One region of the Microbispora sp. ATCC PTA-5024 genome, then DNA from elsewhere that is predicted to be linked to it. Evidence: predicted binding sites of a transcription regulator. Region 1 holds the regulator's gene; each other region holds the start of a gene.
What was found. Region 1 encodes LexA, which represses DNA repair genes until DNA is damaged. Its sites were predicted from a motif close to TCGAACANNTGTTCGA; they were not measured.

Region 1 (6,647 bases):
CCAGGTTGGCGTAGCCGATGCCGAGCTGCCGGTACGCCCGGGTGGTCTCGGCGATCTTCTCGGTCGGGAAGTCGGCGAACGTGATGGAGATGTCCATCGCCGTGATGATCAGCTCGGTCAGCTTCACGAAGTTGGCGACGTCGAACGAGTCGTCGTCGCGCAGGAACTTCAGCAGGTTGATCGAGGCGAGGTTGCAGGAGGAGTTGTCCAGGTGGAGGTACTCCGAGCACGGGTTGCTGGCCGTGATGCGGCCCGTCTCTGGGCAGGTGTGCCAGTCGTTGATCGTGTCGTCGTACTGCAGGCCGGGGTCGGCGCACTCCCAGGCGGCCTGGGCCATCTTGCGGAACAGCGACCGCGCGTCGACCTGCTCGATGACCTCGCCGCTCAGCCGGGCCCGCAGCCCGAAGCCCTCGCCGGCCTCGACCGCGCGCATGAACTCGTCGGACACGCGCACCGAGTTGTTGGCGTTCTGGTACTGCACGGACACGATGTCCTTGCCGCCGAGGTCCATGTCGAACCCGGCGTCGCGGAGGGCGCGGATCTTGTCCTCCTCCCGCGCCTTCGTCTCGATGAACTCCTCGATGTCGGGGTGGTCCACGTCGAGCACGACCATCTTGGCCGCCCGGCGGGTCGCCCCGCCCGACTTGATCGTGCCGGCGGAGGCGTCGGCGCCCCGCATGAAGGAGACCGGGCCGCTGGCCGTGCCACCGCTGGACAGCAGCTCCTTGGAGGAGCGGATGCGGGAGAGGTTGACCCCCGAGCCCGAGCCGCCCTTGAAGATCACACCCTCTTCCTTGTACCAGTCGAGGATCGACTCCATCGTGTCGTCGACGGCGAGGATGAAACAGGCCGACACCTGCTGGGGGGAGAGCGTGCCGACGTTGAACCACACCGGGGAGTTGAAGCTGAAGATCTGGTGGATCAGGGCGTGCTTGAGCTCGTGGTCGAAGATCTCGGCGTCCTCGTCACTGGCGAAGTAGCCGTTCTCGACGCCGGTCCGGGTGTAGACCCCGACCACGCGGTCGACGAGCTGCTTGAGGCTCCACTCGCGCTGGGGCGTGCCGACGGCGCCGCGGAAGTACTTCGTGGTCACGATGTTGGCCGCGTTGACCGACCAGAACTCGGGGAACTCCACGCCGTGCTGCTCGAAGTTGACCGACCCGTCACGCCAGTTCGTCATCACGACGTCCCGCCGCTCCCAGCGGACCTCGTCGTACGGGTGGACGCCGGGGGTGGTGAAGATCCGCTTGATCTTCAGCCCCTTGCGGGGCCGCTTGCCGCCGCGGCCCCCCGCGCCCGGTACGGCGCCGCTCACGGTCTCCGTCATGACTTCCCCCTCCCCAGGGCCCGGTGGAGCCCCTCGTTTCGGACCACGCTCTCCCCTAACCACATCGTGTCGCGCCGCGGCGCGCCGGCGCCTACCGCTCGCCCGCGTCGGCCCGCGCGCCTCTGAGCTGCTCGATCTCCGCCTCGAAGTCGGCGAGGGTCTCGAACCCGCGATAGACGGACGCGAACCGCAGGTAGGCCACCTCGTCGAGCTCCCGCAGCGGGCCGAGGACGGCCACGCCCACGTCGTGGGAGGGGATCTCGGCGGCGCCCGTGGCGCGGATGGTCTCCTCCACCTTCTGCCCGAGCTGGGCCAGCGAGTCCTCGCCGACCGGGCGGCCCTGACAGGCCCTGCGCACGCCGGCGATGACCTTCTCCCGCGAGAACGGCTCGGTGACCCCGCTGCGCTTGCTCACCATGAGCAGGACGGTCTCCTGGGTGGTGAACCTGCGCCCGCACGCGGGGCAGGTGCGCCTGCGGCGGATGGCCCCGCCGTCCTCCGTGGACCTGCTGTCCACGACCCGGGTGTCGGGGTGGCGACAGAACGGACAGTGCATGCCATCGCCTCCCGGAAACGCCCACCAAGAACACAAGGTGTGGTGAACTTACATCGATGTGACTACTAGATGTTGTGGTCCAACCGTAGGAGCGCCCGTCCTTGAACGCAAGTCGGACCGGCACGCCGAGGCGAAGTCGCTGCTCGCCCGGCGTGTCGCGACTCCGGGCACTGCTGGTGCCCCTGGGAACGGGGTGGCGAACCCCGCGATTCCCCGCTTCACCGGTACGGCCGGAAAAGTTGTGCGCCGACATTTTCCGTCACTTGTGAGCTGGGGCTACACGACGGCAACTAAGATCCGTAAAATCGAACACGATAGCGATCGAACTCCCGTACGATGTGCTCGACCTCGACATCGGCGATTTCGATAATATCGAACAATTGTTTGACGCAGATCTTGGATCGAGGTACGGTCGCTCTGTGCGACATGGGGAACACGGATTGAGAGGTGGCATCGTGAGTGACCGAAGTGAGCAAGCGGAGGGCGTCGGCGACCTCGCGGTTCGCAGGCGCGACTCCCTTGGGCTCACCCCCAGGCAGCGCAAGATCTTGGAAGTGATCCGCGACTCGGTCCAGCAGCGCGGCTACCCGCCGTCCATGCGCGAGATCGGGGAGGCGGTTCAGCTCACCAGCACCTCCAGCGTGTCGCACCAGCTGACCGCCTTGCAGCGTAAGGGTTATCTCCGCCGTGACCCGCACCGGCCCCGGGCCCTGGAGGTCCGGCTGCCGGGTGAGCCGGTCCTGTGGGTGGATCCGGACGCCGCCGAGGAGGAGGCCGGGTTCAACCGGCCCACCGCGGCCTACGTCCCGCTGGTCGGCCGGATCGCGGCCGGCGGTCCCATCCTGGCCGAGCAGAGCATCGAGGACGTGTTCGCCCTGCCGAAGCAGCTCGTGGGCGAGGGCACGCTGTTCCTGCTCCAGGTCACCGGTGACTCGATGATCGAGGCCGCGATCGCGGACGGCGACTGGGTCGTGGTGCGCCAGCAGCCCGTCGCCGACAACGGCGACATCGTCGCGGCGATGATCGACGGCGAGGCCACCGTGAAGACGTTCAAGCGCAAGGACGGCCACGTCTGGCTCGTGCCGCACAACCCGAACTACGAGCCGATCCCGGGTGACGAGGCCACCGTGCTGGGCAAGGTGACCGCCGTCCTCCGCAAGCTGTAACCACGTCCATAGGTCCGCGGCCGGTGTCCGGCCGCGGACCGGCGGAAGCGGGATCGCGGCCGCTCTCCGGCCGCGGACCTGCGAGGCGGGATCGTTGCACGCGGGCCAAATCAGGACCAATAGGGTGAGTCGGGTGAATCTCGACCTGCTCTCCCTCGAAGCGGCCCGCTCCCGTGACGGGATCAAGTGGGCCCGCGCCGCGTCCGGCGTCATCCCGGCCTGGGTGGCCGACATGGACTTCCCGGTCCCCGACGCGGTCAGGGAGGCCGTCGCCCGCCGCGCCGCCACCGACCTCGGCTATCCGGACTGGCTCGACCAGCCCTCGGCCGGGCCGCTGGCAGAGGCGTTCGCCGAGCGCATGGAGGCGCGGTACGGCTGGCACGCCGACCCCGGCCACGTGCGCTCGTACACGGACATCAACCAGGCCCTGCAGGTCCTGCTGCACGTCATGACCCGGCCGGGCGACCCGATCGCGATGCACCTGCCCGCGTACGACCCCTTCATCGTCACGATCACCGCCATGGGCCGCCGCCTGGTGCCGATGAGGCTCAGCGCCGAGGGGCGGTTCGAGGTGCCGGACGAGCCCGTCCCGGTGCTCCTGCTGGTCAACCCGCACAACCCGTCCGGGCGCTCGTTCACCCGGGAGGAGCTCGAGTCGGTGGCCGCGTACGCCGAGCGCCACGGCACCCTGGTGATCGCCGACGAGATCCACGCGGAGCTCACCTACGCCCCGGCCCGGCACATCCCGTTCGCCACGATCCTCCCCGGCCGCACGGTCACGCTGACCTCGGCGAGCAAGGCGTTCAACATGGGCGGGCTCCACTGCTCGGTGGCCCACCTCGGCGCGAAGGACGCGCGGGACGCGATCGGCCGTCAGCCCGCCCACATCTACGGCGCCCCCGGCGTCCTCGGCGTGGAGGCCACGGTCGCCGCCTGGCGGCACGGCGATCCGTGGCTGAAGGAGGTGCTGGCGATCCTCGACCGCAACCGCCGCCTGATCGCCGAGCGGCTCCCGTCCCGGGTCCTGTACCGCATGCCCGAGGCCACCTACCTGGCGTGGCTCGACTTCGGCATCCCGGACGCCGCCGGCCTCCTCGAGCGGGAGGCCCGGGTCAAGCTCAACCCGGGCCCCCTCTACGGAGGCGGGGACACCTACGCCCGCCTCAACTTCGCGACGTCGGCGCCCATCCTGGAGGAGATCCTCGCCAGGATCTCCTCCGTGACGGGCTGACCCGCCCGGTCAGCTCGCCGTGCAGGTCACCGGCGACGGGACGCCGTTGGAGCCCGACCAGCTCCCGTTGAAGCCGAACGTCGTGGAGGCGCCCGCGCCGAGCGCGCCGTTGTAGGCGAGGCTCGTCACGGTCACGTTGGCGCCGCTCGCACTGAGCGTGCCGTTCCAGAGCTGGCTGATGCTCTGGCCGTTCGGGAAGGTCCACTTCACGGTCCACCCGGTGGTGGCCGACGAGCCGGTGTTCTTGACGGTCACCTCACCCTGGAAGCCTCCCGGGTACTCGTTGACGACCTTGTACGTGGCTGTGCAGCCCTTGTTCCCGGACGGGCTGGGCGAGGGAGAGGGAGACGGCGAAGGCGACGGAGACGGGGAGGGCGACCGCGACGGGGACGGCGACGGGGACGGCGAGCCCGAGGGGGACGGGGACGGCCCGCCGCCGCCCACCGGCGGGATCAGGTAGGGCTGCAGGATGCTCTGCTTGGCCTGGTCGACCGTGGCCCAGTCGTCCTTGAGGATGCCGCCGGTGTCCCCCGAGTTGGGGTTCCACGACCAGTACGTGAACGACATCCCGTTGACCCCGGAGCCCATGTACTTCATGAGCTCCTGCAGCCAGATCTTGTCGGTGTTGCTGGCCAGCGTCGTGCCGAACTCGCCCACCATGATGGGCGCGATGTTCTGCTTGTACAGGTAGCCCCAGTACTTGTCCCAGATGGCCGGCATGTTCGCCGGGTAGGTCGGGTCGTCGAACCAGGTCTGGTGGTAGACCGACGTGGCGTACTCGTGCGGCGAGTAGACGAGCCGGTTGGCCACGTTCAGCCGGACCGGGTACTGCCCGGCCTTGGTGAGGTTGCCGCCCCACCAGCCGCAGTCCTCGTCGTTGCTGGTGTCGTTGTCCCAGACGTTGGACAGGCCCCCGCTCGGGCAGCTCACGCCCTCCACGAAGATCAGCCAGTTGGGCTGGACGGACAGGATCGCGTTGCCCGCCCGCTCGGCCGCCAGGCGCCAGTCGCGGGCCTGGTCGCCGCAGCCCCAGCAGGAGCCGATCGCGTTCGGGTTCGTGCCGTCCGCGTGCGGCTCGTTGTGCAGGTCGGCGCCGATGACCGTGGAGTTGCCGGCGTAGTGCTGGGCGAGCGACTTCCAGTCGGCGAGCCAGGTCGACTCGGGGACGCCGGAGGTGTACCACAGGGCCGTCTGGCCGGCGCTGGTCGGGCGGTGCCGGTCGAGGATGATCCGCATGCCCTTCTGGCCCGCGTAGTCCACGACCTTGTCGAGGATCTGCATCGGGGACAGGCCGATCAGATCGGGGTTGGAGTAGGTGTTGACGCTCGTGGCCTGCGCGCCCGGCTTCAGCGCGTCGTCGGAGAACGGCACCCGGATGGTGTTGTATCCCAGGCTGGCCATGAGATCGAGTTGGCTCTTCCACGGGTTGTTCGCCCACAGCCCGTGAAAGGTCTTGTTGTCGGTCTCCATGCCGAACCAGTTGATGCCGGTCAGCCGGACGGTGGCGCCCGTGCTGTCGACGATCTTGTTCCCGCTGGTGTGCAGGTAGCCGGTGCCGGTGCCGGCGGCGTTCGCCGGCGAGCCCGCGACGACGAGCACCGTCGCCGCCATCGCGGCCACGGCCGCCAGCCCGCCGAGAATACGTCTGGACAAGACGTGCCTCCCACGCTGAGGGCACGCCGATCGTGAGCCGTACGGTCAGGCGCGCACCCCAGAACCACCGCGCGCTGCGGTGGTGGTCGCGGCATGCCCTGACCGCACGCCTAATCAATATGAGAGATATGTGGCTCGGGCGTAATTTTGTCCACCCAGCCCGGCAGGCGTCAACAACCGGTCACGGGACGATGTTGACCAGCTTCGGCGCGCGGACGATCACCTTGCGCGGCGCGCCGTCCAGGTACGGCCTGACCTTGTCCGAGGCCAGGGCCAGCGCCTCCAGGTCCGCCTCGGAGATGTCCGGGGCGACCTCCAGGCGGTCGCGGACCTTGCCCGCCACCTGGACGACCGCGGTGACCGACTCCTGGACCAGCAGCGCGGGGTCCGCCTGCGGCCACCCGGCCTTCGCGACCGACGGCGCGTGCCCGAGCCGCTCCCAGCCCTCCTCGGCCGTGTACGGCGCGACGAGCGACAGCATGATCGCCAAGGTCTCGGCGGCCTCGCGGACGGCCGGGTCGGCCGCGCCGGGCCCGGAGTCGATCGTCCGCCGGGCGGCCGAGGTGAGCTCCATCATCCGGGCGACCGCGACGTTGAAGTGGTACCCCTCGACGAGCTTGGTCACCTCGTCGATCGTCCGGTGGGTGACCTTGCGCAGCTCCGGGTCGCCCGTGGCGGCGTCCGCTCCGGGGGCGGAGGCGGCGCCCGCCTCGG
Region 2 (6,647 bases), on a different contig from region 1:
AGGGTCACTCCACCTCGGCCGGCGTACCGCCGGTGATCCGCACCAGTTCGTCGAAGCTGGTGGGGAAGACCGAGTGCGGATGCCCCGCGGCCGCCCATACGACCTCGTGCTTGCCGAGCCAGGCGTCCACCAATGTCCGGACCGGGGCGGGGTGACCCACGGGGGCGACGCCGCCGATGGGCTGGCCGGTGTGCTCGCGCACGAACTCCGGGGTGGCGCGCCTGACCTTCGCGACGCCGACGAGCCGCGCCACCAGGGCCGTGTCCACCCGGTGGGCGCCGCTGGTCAGCACGAGCAGCGGGGCGCCGTCGGCGTCGAAGATCAGGCTGTTGGCGATCGCCCCGATCTCGCAGCCGAGCCGCGCGGCCGCCGTCGCCGCCGTCGGCGTGGCCTCGTCGAGCACGACGATCTCGCCCGTCACGCCCTGCGCGCGCAGGGCCGCCTCCACCCGGGCGATGTTGGGATGCAACTTTTCCGGCACGCGGACACTCTAAACGGATGGCGAGGACGAGGCCGGTCAATTGCCTTCTCCTTGACCACGAGGGCCGTACGCTAAGGTCCTTTGGTCCGTGCTTGGGAAGAATGAGGGGTTGGTCACGATGGGGGGTCGACGGCAGGCGGTCGCCGCGCTCGTGATGGCGGGGGCGCTAGCCCTCGCCACGGCAGGGGTCCCGGAGGCCGCGCAGGCGAGCACGCAGGTCCGTACGGGCGCCGTCCCGGTGTCGTCCGCCGTCGCGGCGGCGGCCTACCCGCCGTTCACCGCGCCGTACAAGACGCTGAAGCTGGGCGCCAAGGGCTCGGCCGTCAAGGCGCTGCAGACCCGCCTGAAGCAGCTCGGATACGTCCCGGGCTCGATCGACGGCCGGTACGGCGGCGCCACGCTGACGGCCGTGTGGGCCTTCCAGAAGATCCAGGGCATCACGCCGACGAGCACCGTGGCCAAGAGGACCTGGAAGGCGCTGGAGAACCCGAAGGCGCCCGCGGTCCTGGTCCCCCGCGGCAGGCCAGACCGCGTGGAGGTGAACCTGACCAAGCAGGTCATGGTCCTCTACCGGAACGGCGTGCCCCGGCTGATCAGCCACATCTCCAGCGGCAGCGGCATCCCGTACACCGAGTACGCGATGTGGAACGGCAAGCGGCAGCGCTTCAGCGGCAGCGCCCGCACGCCCACCGGCGACTTCGCGACCACCTGGCGGGTCAGCGGCTGGCACCGGTCCTACCTGGGCCAGCTCTACAACCCGATCTTCTTCAACGGCGGCATCGCCCTGCACGGCGCCCTGTCGGTGCCGCTCTACCCGGCGTCGCACGGCTGCGTCCGGCTGCCGATGCACGTGGCGGAGATCCTGCCCGGCCTGCTCGGGACCGGCGTCCCCGTCCACGTCCGCGGCCGGTTCGTCCGCTGACCCGTACGGCGCCGGGGGCGGCCCAGGCCGCCGTGTTCCGCCAGGTGCGCCCCGGCGCGGTGCGTGACGCCGGCGATCCCGGGACCGCGGTACGGAGCCCCGCCTGCCTGAGGCCGCGCCGCGAACCCGGGGCGGCGTAGAACGCCGGCGCCTCTGCCGGGAGTCGTCGTGAGACCCCCGCACGATCCGTCGTGCGGGGGTTTCGGCTGTTCCGGGACCGTTCTTGGGGCCGGTCCTCGAACCCTTGTTCGTTGACAGTCTTGACAGTGAGGCATGATCGAATCTATGTTCGATGCAGTGGGCGCGGGACTCGCGGCCTGCGCCCACCCCGTTGGAACCGTGCCCTCGTCGTCGGCGGAGACGAACGCGGCACGGCCCGCGGCGTGGGCCGGACGGGGAGAGGGGAAGCTCCTCGTCCGGCCGCCCACGGGAGCCTGAAGCATCGGGCGGTCCCTCGCCGGCACCACGGGATCGTCCGTCCGGCGGAATTGTCGGTGGGGTCTGCGACTGTGATGTCACCGGCGAGCCTCGCCGGATGCCACGACTCGAGGAGGCGGGCATGACGGAACAGAGCGGAGAGCAGCGGAACGGGCCACGGCTCTCGCAGACGGTCCTGGCGCATCTCGCGGACGCCAGGGCGTGCCTCGCGGACGCGTCGGTGGGGCCGACCCCCGCCGACCGGTACGTGTCGGCCCATCTGGCGGCGCTTCGCGCGGCGGCCGGGATCCTCGCGGCCCGGCCGCGTCCGATGGACGGGCGCAGGCGCCGGCTGCGCAGCGCGTGGGAGTTGCTGCCCGAGGCCGAGCCGAAGCTGGCCGACTGGGCGGCCTACTTCGCGGTCAGCGCGACCAAGCGCGCGGCGGCCGAGGCCGGCATGGTGCGCGTCGTCACCCCCACCGACGCCGAGGAGCTGATCGCCGAGGCCGACAAGTTCGTGGGCGAGGTCGAGTCCATCCTCGGCGTCCCCGGAAAGCCGACGCTTCCCATGGCCGGCTGAGGCCGCCCTCCCCCCGGACCAGCCCGCCCTACGGGAGGCGCGCCGGGTCCCACCCCGCGTCCCGCCAAGAGCGGACGGACGCCGGCCGAACCGCCGATCTCGCACGCCGGCCGGATCAGGCCGGGCATGGTCGACGCTCCGGCCGCCCCAATCATGAAGTGGCCGTGGTCAGGCCCCGTGCGCCGGCTCCCGCCACTCGCGCCGCCCGCCATCCGGCTCGTCCGCCGCCCGGGTCGATCGCCGTTCGGCTTCACCTGCGCGCCTCGCGGGCGTCGAGGCGGATGGTCCAGGGCTCGATCGTGTCGACGACCAGGTGCGTCCCGCTCCAGGGGTCGCGTCCCAAGGTGGCGCGCACCTCGTCCGCCGACCCGGCCTCCACGGCGAGCACGACGCGGATCTCGTCGGCCAGCGGGCCGCCCAGGATCACGAAGCCGGTGTCGACGAGCCCGTCCATGAACGAGGCGTGCGCCGTCCAGTCCGCCTGCTCCTCCATCGGCCGGGAGGAGTCCCACAGCGGGCCGGTACGGGTGAGCCCGACGAGGAAGATCGCCACAGCGGCACCCTACCGGACGCCCGCCGGGGGAGGCGTCCCGCCCGCCACCCGCCGGGGGCGGGGGATCTCGTGAGGATCAGACGGGGTCGCGTTCGAGGGGGCAGCTCATGCAGCGGGGGCCGCCGCGGCCCCGCCCGAGCTCGCTCCCGCGCACGGTGACGACCTCGATCCCGTGCCGCCGCAGGTGGTTGTTGGTCGTCGTGTTGCGCTCGTAGGCGATCACGACGCCGGGCTCCAGCGCCAGCACGTTGCAGCCGTCGTCCCACTGCTCGCGCTCCGCCGCGTGCACGTCCTGGGTCGGGGTGAGGACCTTGATGTCGTCGAGGTCCAGGGCACGGGCGATGGCCTTGTGCATGTCCTCCGGCGGGTGGTCGGTGACCTTGAGCTCCTTCTCGGTGTCGCCGGGCTCGATCGTGTACGACGGCAGCATGCCGAGACCGGCGTACTTGGTGAACACCCCGACGTCGACGTTGGTCATCACCGTGTCGAGGTGCATGAACGCCCGGGCCTTCGGCATGTCGAGCGCGACGATCCGGGTGGCGGAGCCGGCCCGGAACAGGTTCATCGCGAGCATCTCGACGGCCTGCGGCTGGGTGCGCTCGCTCATCCCGACCAGGACCGCGCCGCCCCCCAGGACGAGGACGTCGCCGCCCTCGATCGTGGCGGGGGCCATCTGCGTGCCGCGGTACCAGACGTTGAAGCCTCCGTCGCCGGGACGGTCGTACCCCGAGGCGAAGAGGGGGTGCCACCGGTAGACGGCCTCGTAGTTGACGGTCTCGCGCCGCCGGGCCTTCTTGCGCATCGCGTTGATGGACACCCCGTCGTACACCCAGCAGGAGGTGTCGCGGGAGTACAGGTGGTTGGGCAGCGGGGGGAGGACGAAGTCGTCCATGCCGAGCGTGTGCATGGTGACCGAGTCGGGGTCGCAGCCCAACTCCATGATCTCGCGCTTTGTGACCCCGCCGGTCAGCAACGGGGCGAGCTCGGCGCCGTCGAGCGAGTCGAGGGTGTTCCTGATCGCGTCGGCCGCCACCGGGCCGAACCAGTGCTCGTCGACGGTCCCGTCGAGGATGTGCTTCCTGGCCTCGGGGACGGCGATCGTCTCCTCCAGCAGGTCGCCCAGCAGATGGACCCGGACCCCGTGGGCGGCCAGGGTCTGCCGCCACTCCTGGTGCTCCTCGAGCGCGCGGTGCACCCACAGCACGTCGTCGAAGAGCAGGTCGTCCTTGTTGCTCGGGGTGAGCCGCTTGAGCGCCAGCTCGGGGACGTGAACCAGGACCTGGCGAAGCCGGCCCACCTCGGATCCCACGTAGAACGTCATCTCCTGCATATCCCCACAAAGCAGGATTCAGTCGCGGATCTCACGTTCACCGCCGGCCGGGCCGGGCTCGCCGGGACGCGTGCGCGGCGGGGCGAGCCCGGCCCGGGGCGGACACGGGGCGAGCCCGGCCCAGGCGCACACGGGACGAGCCCGGAACGGACGCGGAACGAGCCGGGAACGGACCGGGACGCGGGCGAGAAGGGCGTGGCCGGATCAGAAGGACTCGACGGCGCGGCGGGCCTCCGCGTCGAGCACGCCCCAGCTGATGAACTCCTCGGTCAGCTCCACCGGCGACTTGTCGTAGATCACGGCCAGGGAGCGCAGGTCCTCCTGGCGGATCGACAGCACCTTGCCGTTGTAGTCGCCGCGCTGGCTCTGGATGGTGGCCGCGTAGCGGGCCAGCGGGCCGGCCTTGTCCTTGGGCAGCTGGGACAGCCGCTCCAGGTCGATGACAAGCTTCGGGGCGGGGGCGAGCGGGCTGGGGGCGGCTCCGCCCGGGAGGAGCTCCGACACCGGCACCCCGTAGAAATCGGCCAGCTCGGCGAGCTTCTGCACGGTCACGGCGCGGTCGCCACGCTCGTAGGAGCCCACGACGACGGCCTTCCACCGGCCCCGCGACTTCTCTTCGACACCGTGCAGGGACAGCCCCTGCTGGGTCCGGATGGCGCGCAGGCGTGCGCCCAGCGACTTGGCGTAGTCAGACGGCATCGTGTGGCCCCCGGCTTTCTATGTCTCTTCTCACCTGATTGTGCGTCCTTGTCCTAAGTGTTCCGAACACCGGGGTTGGCGCCCCGACAGGCACCTTCGGTGACCACTGCGTCGGGTTTTACCCAGGAAGGTCGCGTGTTGTGGTTACGGACAGTGACGGTAAAGCCGTCACTCCCAAAGGTCAAGCTGATTGGAAAAAAGAGCGTCAAACAGTGCTCTCCCCGAAATCACCGACACCCCCTGGGATGCGGCTTCCCTACCCCTCGCGGGGGTCTCGCCCCGGCATCGCCGCTGGCGGGAGGGGGTGCCCGGCCCTGCTGATACGCTTGAGCGGCTGCACACCCTTTTAAGACCCGTCCCGTGAGGCGGGAAAGGTGGTGACTTTTCCATGTCTGATGCCCGAAATCAGGCCCGCGCGGTCCTGGAAGGCCCTGACATCCACCGGGCGCTGACCCGGATCGCACACGAGATCCTCGAGCGCACCAAGGGCGCGGAAAGCGTCGTCCTGCTCGGCATCCCCACCCGCGGCGCCACGCTCGCCCGCCGGCTCGCCGAGCGCATCGCGCAGTTCGAGGGGGTCGAGGTCCCCGTCGGCGCGATCGACATCACGATGTACCGCGACGACCTGCGCCTGCGTCCCGCCCGCCCGCTCGGCCGCACCGAGCTTCCCGCGGAGGGGGTCGACGGCCGCACCGTCGTGCTGGTCGACGACGTGCTCTTCTCCGGCCGGACCGTCCGCGCGGCGCTCGACGCGCTGAACGACGTGGGCCGCCCCCGCGCCGTCCAGCTCGCCACGCTGGTCGACCGGGGCCACCGCGAGCTGCCGATACGCGCCGACTACGTCGGCAAGAACCTCCCGACCGCGAAGACCGAGAAGGTCAAGGTCTACCTGCAGGAGACCGACGGGCGCGACGCCGTCCTGCTCATCAAGGAGGACGCCCAGTGAAGCGGCACCTGATCTCGGCCGGCGACCTGTCCCGCGACGACGCCCTGCTCATCCTGGACACCGCCGAGGAGCTGGCGAGGGTCTCGGAACGATCCATCAAGAAGCTCCCCACGCTGCGCGGACGCACCGTGGTCAACCTCTTCTTCGAGGACTCCACGCGCACCCGCATCTCGTTCGAGGCGGCGGCCAAGCGCCTGTCGGCGGACGTCATCAACTTCTCGGCCAAGGGGTCGAGCGTGTCCAAGGGCGAGTCGCTCAAGGACACCGCGCTCACCCTGGAGGCCATGGGCGCCGACGCCGTGGTGATCCGGCACGCCGCCTCGGGCGCGCCGCACCGCCTCGCCACCTGGGTGCGGGGGAGCGTGGTGAACGCCGGCGACGGCACCCACGAGCACCCCACGCAGGCGCTGCTCGACGCGTTCAGCATGCGCCGGCGCCTCGGCAGGCTGGACGGACTGAAGGTCGCCATCGTCGGCGACGTGCTGCACAGCCGGGTCGCCCGGTCCAACGTCCTGCTGCTCGGCACGCTGGGCGCTGAGGTCACGCTGGTCGCGCCGCCGACCCTGCTGCCGGTCGCCGTCGAGACCTGGCCCTGCCAGGTGTCGTACGACCTCGACGCCGTGCTGCCGAAGTCGGACGTGGTGATGATGCTGCGCGTCCAGCTGGAGCGGATGAACGCGGCCTACTTCCCGTCGGCCCGCGAGTACAGCCGCCGGTAC
Region 3 (6,647 bases), on a different contig from region 1:
AGTAGGGCGGGCCACCGACAAATACAGGCCCGTCGCACGGACTCACCTCCGGGCCAGGCCTCCGAAGGGAACGGCGACCGCACGCGCCCGACGGACGCCGCCGGCGTCGCCCTCGCGTGTCGCGGTGTCGGCCCCGCTCGTGTCCGGCGTCACGCCCCTCACCGGCCGCTCGGCCTTCGCCGTTCCGTCGGCAGCCCCGTCAGCGGCTCCGCCCGACTCGTCCGGCGGCGGTACGGCGCCGCCGTCGAGGCGGGCACGCACCAGGCGGTCGAGGAGTGACTCCCAGCGGGCCCCGATGACCTCGATGTCGTAGCCCGCCGCGGTCTCCTGGGCGCGCCGCCCGAGCTTGCGCCGCAGGTCCTCGTCCTCGATCACCGAGCAGATCGCGTCGGCCAGGGCGTGGATCTTCTCCGGCTTCACGAGGAGGCCGTCGAGGCCGTGGGTGATCAGTTCGGACGGCCCGGTCGGGCAGTCGTAGCTGACCACCGGCAGGCCCTTGCTCATCGCCTCCAGGACGACCATGGGCATGCCCTCACGGCGAGAGCTGAGCACGAACATCGAGGCCGCCGCCAGCGCCCCGCCGACGTCGGCCGCCGGGCCCTCCAGCACGACCGCGTCCGTGAGCCCCCGCTTGTCGATGGACGCCTGCAGCTTCTCCCGGCGCGGCCCGCCGCCGTAGATGCGCAGGGTCCAGTCAGGATGCCGCTCGGCCACGTGCGCCCACGCGCGGATCAGCAGGTCGTAGCCCTTGACGTGGGTCAGCCGGCCCACCGTCACCGCGGTCGTGGCCGTCAGCGGGGAGACGCCGCCGCCGAGCCGGGTCACGGCGTTCGGGATCCGGGCGAGCACCCGCGGCGTGCCCCTGCCCGCCTTCCGGTAGGCCCGCTCGTACGCCCGCAGGTCGGTCTCCGTCAGCGTGACGTGGGCGTCCAGCCGGCCGTACCGGCGCATGATCTGGCTCCGCACCCCCGGCTGGTGCCCGGCCAGGTTGCCGTGCTCCTGCGCGACCGTGACGACCTCGGGAGGCGCGAACCGGGCGGCGATGAGGTTCAGGCCCGGACGGGTGCCGATGAGCACGCCGCCGCGGCGCGAGCGGATGTAGCGCACCAGCTTGAGATCGGTCCGGAGCGTGAACCAGTGGAAGGCCGCCTCGTCCTTCGGCACCAGCAGGCTCGGGAAACGCGACAGCAGGCCCCTGCGCCGGGGGAGGCGGTCGTCCAGGTACCGGATCCGCACGCCCGGCGGCACCGGGAAGAACGGCTCCTCGCGCTCCCGGACGACGCTCACGATCTCCACGTCGTGCGTACGCGCGAGGTACCCGGCCAGGTTGAAGACGGTCCTGATGGTGCCGCCCATCCCGTTGGCGTGCAGGAGCAGGATGCGCACCTCGTGGTCGTCCGGCGGCGGCGCGGTCCCCGCGCGCCGGCGGTCGCGTGCCTCCAGCATCCGAAGGAGTGTGCGTGCCGCGGTACGCCGTAGTAACGACAATGTCATGCCCCGTTCGCGTCGATGTCGATCCCCCTTCCCTGCGACGTGCCAACGGGGCCGGTTGTTGATGTGATCTAGCTCACAATGAGCCGATAAATCGGTATATGGAGGTGCGCTTGGTGGGGGTGTCCTCCAGCGCGGCGGGGACGGCGTGCACGGCGACCTCGGTGAAGAGACCGGCCGGGAGGTAGGTGCAGGCGCGGTCGGGAACCCCCACCAGGACCGTCCCCCGGGCCCTGGCCAGGAACGGCGTCACCCGCTCGGCGAGCGCCCTCTCGTAGTAGACGTCGCCGGCCAGCACCACGTCCTCCTCCGGCGTTCCATCGAGGACGTCGCCCGCGACCGGCCGGATCCGCACGCCGTTGGCCTCGGCGTTCAGCGCGGCGGCGGCCAGCGCGTGCGGGTCCACGTCGTTCGCGACCACCTCGGCCGCCCCTGCCACGGCCGCCGCGATCGCCACCAGGCCGGAGCCGGTGGCGAGGTCGAGGACGGTCCGGCCGCGCACCGTCTCGGGATGGTCGAGCACGTGCCGGGCGAGCGCCTGCCCGCCGGCCCACGCGTAGGCCCAGAAGGGCAGGCTCCCGGCCCGCTCCCAGATCTCGTACAGCTCGTCGTCCGGGCCGGCGTGCCCGGGCCCGGCGCCGGAGGACGAACCGCCCGACGGGACGGCCAGGTGGAGGCGGATCTCCGGCACGTACGGCGCCGGCGCGAGCCTCGTATGGGCGCGGACGAACTCTTCCACGCCGCGGGATCGTATCCGGCCCGGTGCCGTCGCTCCCGGCATCCCCCGGTTTCGGCGTTCTCCCGGGCTCACAGAAGCGTGAGCTGCTCCGGGGTGGGAGGGCGGCGCGTCTCGGCGGCCGTGCGGCCGGGCCGGTGGGCGTACCTCTGATCGGGCGTGTGCTCGTCCGGCCCCCGCGCCGATGCGGGCTCGAGCGGGGGGACGGATCCGGGCTGGGGCCACTGCCCGGATGGGCGTTGGGGCGTGGCGGTGGGGCGGATCCGGCGGGCCTCCCGAGGAGTGGCCCGGCCCACCCCGTGCTGCCGGGCGAGCTCCGCGACCTGGCGGCCGATCCGCTCCTGGTACGCCTTGGGGGCGTAGGCGCCCCTGCCGTACAGCTCCAGATAGCGGGGGACGAGCCGCGGATGCTCGCGGGACAGCCAGGCCATGAACCACTCCCGGGCCCCCGGGCGCAGGTGCAGCACGATGGGCGTGACGTGGACGGCCCCCGCCTCGGCGATCCGCCGTACCGTCGCGGACAGCAGGGCGGGCGAGTCGGTCAGGTAGGGCAGGATCGGGGCCATCAGCACGCCGCACCGGACGCCGTGCTCGTTGAGCGTCGCGCAGACCTCCAGCCGCTTGCGCGGGTTTGGCGTGCCCGGCTCGACCGCCCGCCAGGCGTCGTCGTCGAGGAAGCCGGCCGAGACGGCCGTGCTGACCTCGGTGACCTGGGACGCCTCCACGAGCAGGTCGAGGTCGCGCAGGATGAGCGAGCCCTTGGTCAGGATCGAGAACGGGTTGGCCGCGTCGCGCAGCGCGGCGATGATGCCCGGCATCAGCCGGTAACGCCCCTCGGCCCGCTGGTAGCAGTCGACGTTGGTGCCCATCGCGATCGGTGCGCCCGTCCATTTGGGCGCGGCGAGCTCGCGGCGGACGAGGTCGGGCGCGTTGACCTTCACCACGATCTTGGAGTCGAAGTCGCGGCCCGCGTCGAGGTCGAGGTACTCGTGGGTCTTGCGGGCGAAGCAGTACACGCAGGCGTGGCTGCACCCCCGGTAGGGGTTGATCGTCCACTCGAACGGCACCCGGCTGGCGCCCGGGACCCGGTTGATGATCGAACGCGCGTGGATCTCGTAGAACGTGATCCCCCGGAACTCCGGGGTGTCGAACGTCCTCGTGATCGCGCCGCGCGCGAACAGCGGTAGGGCCTGGTCGCCCGTACCGTCCCCCGCGAGGCGCAGGTTGTCCCAGCGCATGCCGCCATTAGAACAAATATTCGAGCGTGATCGCAACGTGAAACGATCGCAAATCGCGGCCCTCGAAACGGCTAACGATCTTCATCGTTGGGCAGAACGTCCGCACACACCTTGCGTTCTGTGGAGTTGCGCAATGGCCTGGTCGCAGGACGAAGAGCGGATGCTGGCGATGATCGAGCGCCACCTCAGCGATGAGGACCCGAGGCTCGCCGCCCGCCTCCAGTCGTTCAACCAGCGTGTCGAGCGCGGGAGGCGCGGGCGGCGCCGGGCGGCCGACCGGGGCGGGCAGCGCTGGCCGCGCAGGTCCACCGTGATCATCGCGGTGAGCTGGCTGCTGATCGCGACGCTGATCGCCACCCTCCTGGTCATGGCCCTGCGGCACGACGCCGCCGCCTTCCCGATGTAGCCGCTCACCCTCCGGAGGGCGCCAGGCCCTCCATCGTGACCTCCAGGAGGCGGGCCACGAACGCCTCCCGGTCCTCGGTGCGCGCCCGGGACTGCCCGGCCGCCCAGGAGACGCCGGCGGCGAGCGAGAGCATCTCCCCGGTCGTGAGGTCGTCCCGTACGGCGCCCGTCTCCTGCGCCCGGGCCAGCAACCGGCCGCCGGCGTGCCGCATGGCCTCGCAGGACGAGTGCAGCCGCGAGGTGTCGTCGGCGAGCGCGCCCATGACCGACTCCGGCAGCCCCCGGTAGGTGCCCGAGCCCAGGGCGAACGCCAGGAGCCACTCCGCCAGGGCGTTTTTGGGCGAGGGCGACTCCAGCAGATCGTCGGCCTTCGCGCGCAGCCCGTCGAAGCCGCTGCGCAGGAGCGCTTCGAGCAGCGCCTCCCGCGTGGGGAAGTGGCGGTAGAGCGTGCCGATGCCCACCCCCGCTCGGCGCGCCACGTCCCGGAGTGAGGCGTCGGTGCCCTGTTCGGCGAACGCCTGCCGCGCGACTCCCAGCAGCATGTCGTAGTTGCGCCGCGCGTCCGCGCGCATCGCCTCGCTCACTCGGCCCTCCCGCCGTCTTGACATCCGGAGCAGTGCTCCGCCTACTATCGGAGCATCGCTCCGGTAATCACGCTATCCGATGGGAGAACGGCATGCCGAGATCAGAGCGGACGATCCTCGTGACGGGCGCGACGGGCAACCAGGGCGGCGCCGCGGCGCGGCGGCTCCTGGCCGACGGATGGCGGGTGCGGGCCCTGGTCCGCGACCCCTCCGCGCCCGCGGCCCGCGCGCTGGCCGAGGCCGGCGCGGAGCCCGTCGCCGGGGACATGCTCGACCGCGCCTCGCTCGACGCCGCGATGGCGGGCGCGTACGGCGTCTTCAGCGTTCAGCCGTCGCGGCAGGCCCCGCACTTCCTCGAGGACGAGGTGCGGATGGGGGTGAACGTGGCCGACGCCGCGCACGCCGCCGGTGCCGGGCACATCGTGTACACGTCCGTCGGCGGCGCCGACCGCGACACCGGGGTCAGCCACTGGGAGACCAAATGGGAGATCGAACGGCACATCCGGGGGCTGGGGCTGCGGGCTACCGTGCTGCGGCCGGTGATGTTCATGGAGAACCACGCGTCGCCGGAGTTCGGGGTGTTCGCGGACAAGGCGCTGATCAGGATCATCCCGGCGGGCGCGCGGGTGCAGCTGATCGCCGTCACCGACATCGGGGCGTTCGCGGGGCTCGCCTTCGCCGACCCGGACCGCTACGCCGGGCAGGCGTTCGAGCTCGCCGGGGACGAGCTCACCCGGGCCGAGCTGGTCGACGCGATCGCCCGCGCCGTCGGCCGCCGGCTGGAGACCGGCCCCGTCCCGAAGGAGACGCTCGCCCAGTTGGGCATGAACACCGACGATCTCGAACGGGTCGAGTCGTTCGGCGGCTGGCGGGCCGACATCCCGGCCCTGCGGGCGCTCCACCCCGGCCTGATGACGTTCGGGACCTGGCTGGAACGGGAGGGCGCGGCCCGCTTCCGCGCCCTCCTCACCGGCCGTCCGGCCTGATCCCGGGCCCTGACCCTGGGCGACGCCTCCCCGTGGTGAACGGCGCCCGGTTCATCGGATGCACGGGCCGTCACATCTGGGGGAGCGACTTGAGGAAGTGGGCCGCGACCGGCGCGGCCACCTCGCCGCCCATGCCGCCGGCCTCCACGATGACGGCGAAGGCCAGGTCGCCGCGGAAGCCGATGAACCACGCGTGGGTGTCGAGCTTGTCGCCCACCCCGAACTCCGCCGTCCCGGTCTTCCCGGCGGTGCCCGACGGGAGCCCGGCGGCGTGGGCCGTGCCCTTGGTGACGACGGCGCGCATCATCGACCGGAGCTGGTCGGCCACCCCGTCGGGCAGTTGCTGCGGCGACGCCTTCTGCTTGAGGGACGGCACGAGCGTGGGCGGCCGCCAGCTGCCGTCGGCGACCGCGGCGGCCACCGTCGCCATCACCAGCGGCGTCGCGAGGATCCGGGCCTGCCCGAACGACTCGGCGGCCAGCTCGGCGACGCTGGTCGCCTTCGGCATGCTCCCGCTGGTGGCCGGGACCCCGATGTTCAGCGGCCGGTTGAACCCGAGGTCGGTCGCCATGTCGTACAGCTTCTGCGCGTTCAGCTTCTCGGCGGCGAGCGGCGCGAACGTCGTGTTGCACGAGTGGGCGTAGGAGTCGAGGAACGACAGCGAGCCGAACGCCTCGTGGTCGGAGTTGCGGATGTCGAGTCCGCCCACCTTGACCGTCTTCGGGCAGGACACGTCGGAGGACGGCGTGAGCCCCGCGGCCAGCAGCCCGGCCGCGGTGACGGTCTTGAACGTCGAGCCCGGCGGGTAGCGGCCGTCGAGGGCGCGGTTGAAGCCGCCCTTGTTGTTGACGACGGCGAGGATCTCCCCTGAGGAGGGCCGGATCGCGACGAGCGAGGCGGGCTTGTCGAGGTCGCGCACGGAGTCGGCCGCGGCCGTCTGAACCCGCAGGTCGAGGGTGGTCTTGAGGTCCTCGCCCGGCTTCCCCTCGATGGTGTGGAGGGTCTTGGCCTGGCCGCCGACCAGCTGAATCTCGGTGGTGGGGGTGCCGGCGAGCTGCTTCTGGAACGTCTCCTGCAGGCCGCCGCGGCCCACGGGATCCTTCAGGCGGTAGGCCGCGCCCAGCTTCTTGACGTCCTTGGGGGTCGCCTTGTCCAGGTAGCCGACCAGCTGCTGCACCGAGCCGCCGACGTCGGTCCCGTCGATGCG

Region 2: the regulator LexA is predicted to act here: its motif matches at 1,681-1,696, upstream of MPTA5024_RS09250 (SAV_6107 family HEPN domain-containing protein).
Region 3: the regulator LexA is predicted to act here: its motif matches at 3,474-3,489, upstream of MPTA5024_RS02910 (Rv2578c family radical SAM protein).

What each region holds. Positions count from the first base shown of each region.
Region 1 covers NZ_KI866525.1:924,515-931,161, forward strand. Annotated here, with positions in the region: gene MPTA5024_RS30140 (vitamin B12-dependent ribonucleotide reductase) at 1-1,327, opposite strand, end outside; gene nrdR (transcriptional regulator NrdR) at 1,419-1,883, opposite strand; gene lexA (transcriptional repressor LexA) at 2,336-3,049, shown strand; gene MPTA5024_RS30155 (MalY/PatB family protein) at 3,183-4,280, shown strand; gene MPTA5024_RS43945 (cellulase family glycosylhydrolase) at 4,290-5,933, opposite strand; gene leuS (leucine--tRNA ligase) at 6,115-6,647, opposite strand, start outside.
Region 2 covers NZ_KI866522.1:2,088,838-2,095,484, reverse strand. Annotated here, with positions in the region: gene MPTA5024_RS09260 (YbaK/EbsC family protein) at 5-481, opposite strand; gene MPTA5024_RS09255 (L,D-transpeptidase family protein) at 600-1,403, shown strand; gene MPTA5024_RS09250 (SAV_6107 family HEPN domain-containing protein) at 1,963-2,400, shown strand; gene MPTA5024_RS09245 (hypothetical protein) at 2,651-2,953, opposite strand; gene MPTA5024_RS09240 (arginine deiminase) at 3,030-4,274, opposite strand; gene bldD (transcriptional regulator BldD) at 4,488-4,982, opposite strand; gene pyrR (bifunctional pyr operon transcriptional regulator/uracil phosphoribosyltransferase PyrR) at 5,371-5,928, shown strand; gene MPTA5024_RS09225 (aspartate carbamoyltransferase catalytic subunit) at 5,925-6,647, shown strand, end outside.
Region 3 covers NZ_KI866522.1:633,673-640,319, reverse strand. Annotated here, with positions in the region: gene MPTA5024_RS02920 (glycosyltransferase family 4 protein) at 43-1,446, opposite strand; gene MPTA5024_RS02915 (class I SAM-dependent methyltransferase) at 1,568-2,230, opposite strand; gene MPTA5024_RS02910 (Rv2578c family radical SAM protein) at 2,299-3,465, opposite strand; gene MPTA5024_RS02905 (DUF3040 domain-containing protein) at 3,599-3,871, shown strand; gene MPTA5024_RS02900 (TetR/AcrR family transcriptional regulator) at 3,876-4,454, opposite strand; gene MPTA5024_RS02895 (NmrA/HSCARG family protein) at 4,547-5,440, shown strand; gene MPTA5024_RS02890 (penicillin-binding transpeptidase domain-containing protein) at 5,511-6,647, opposite strand, start outside.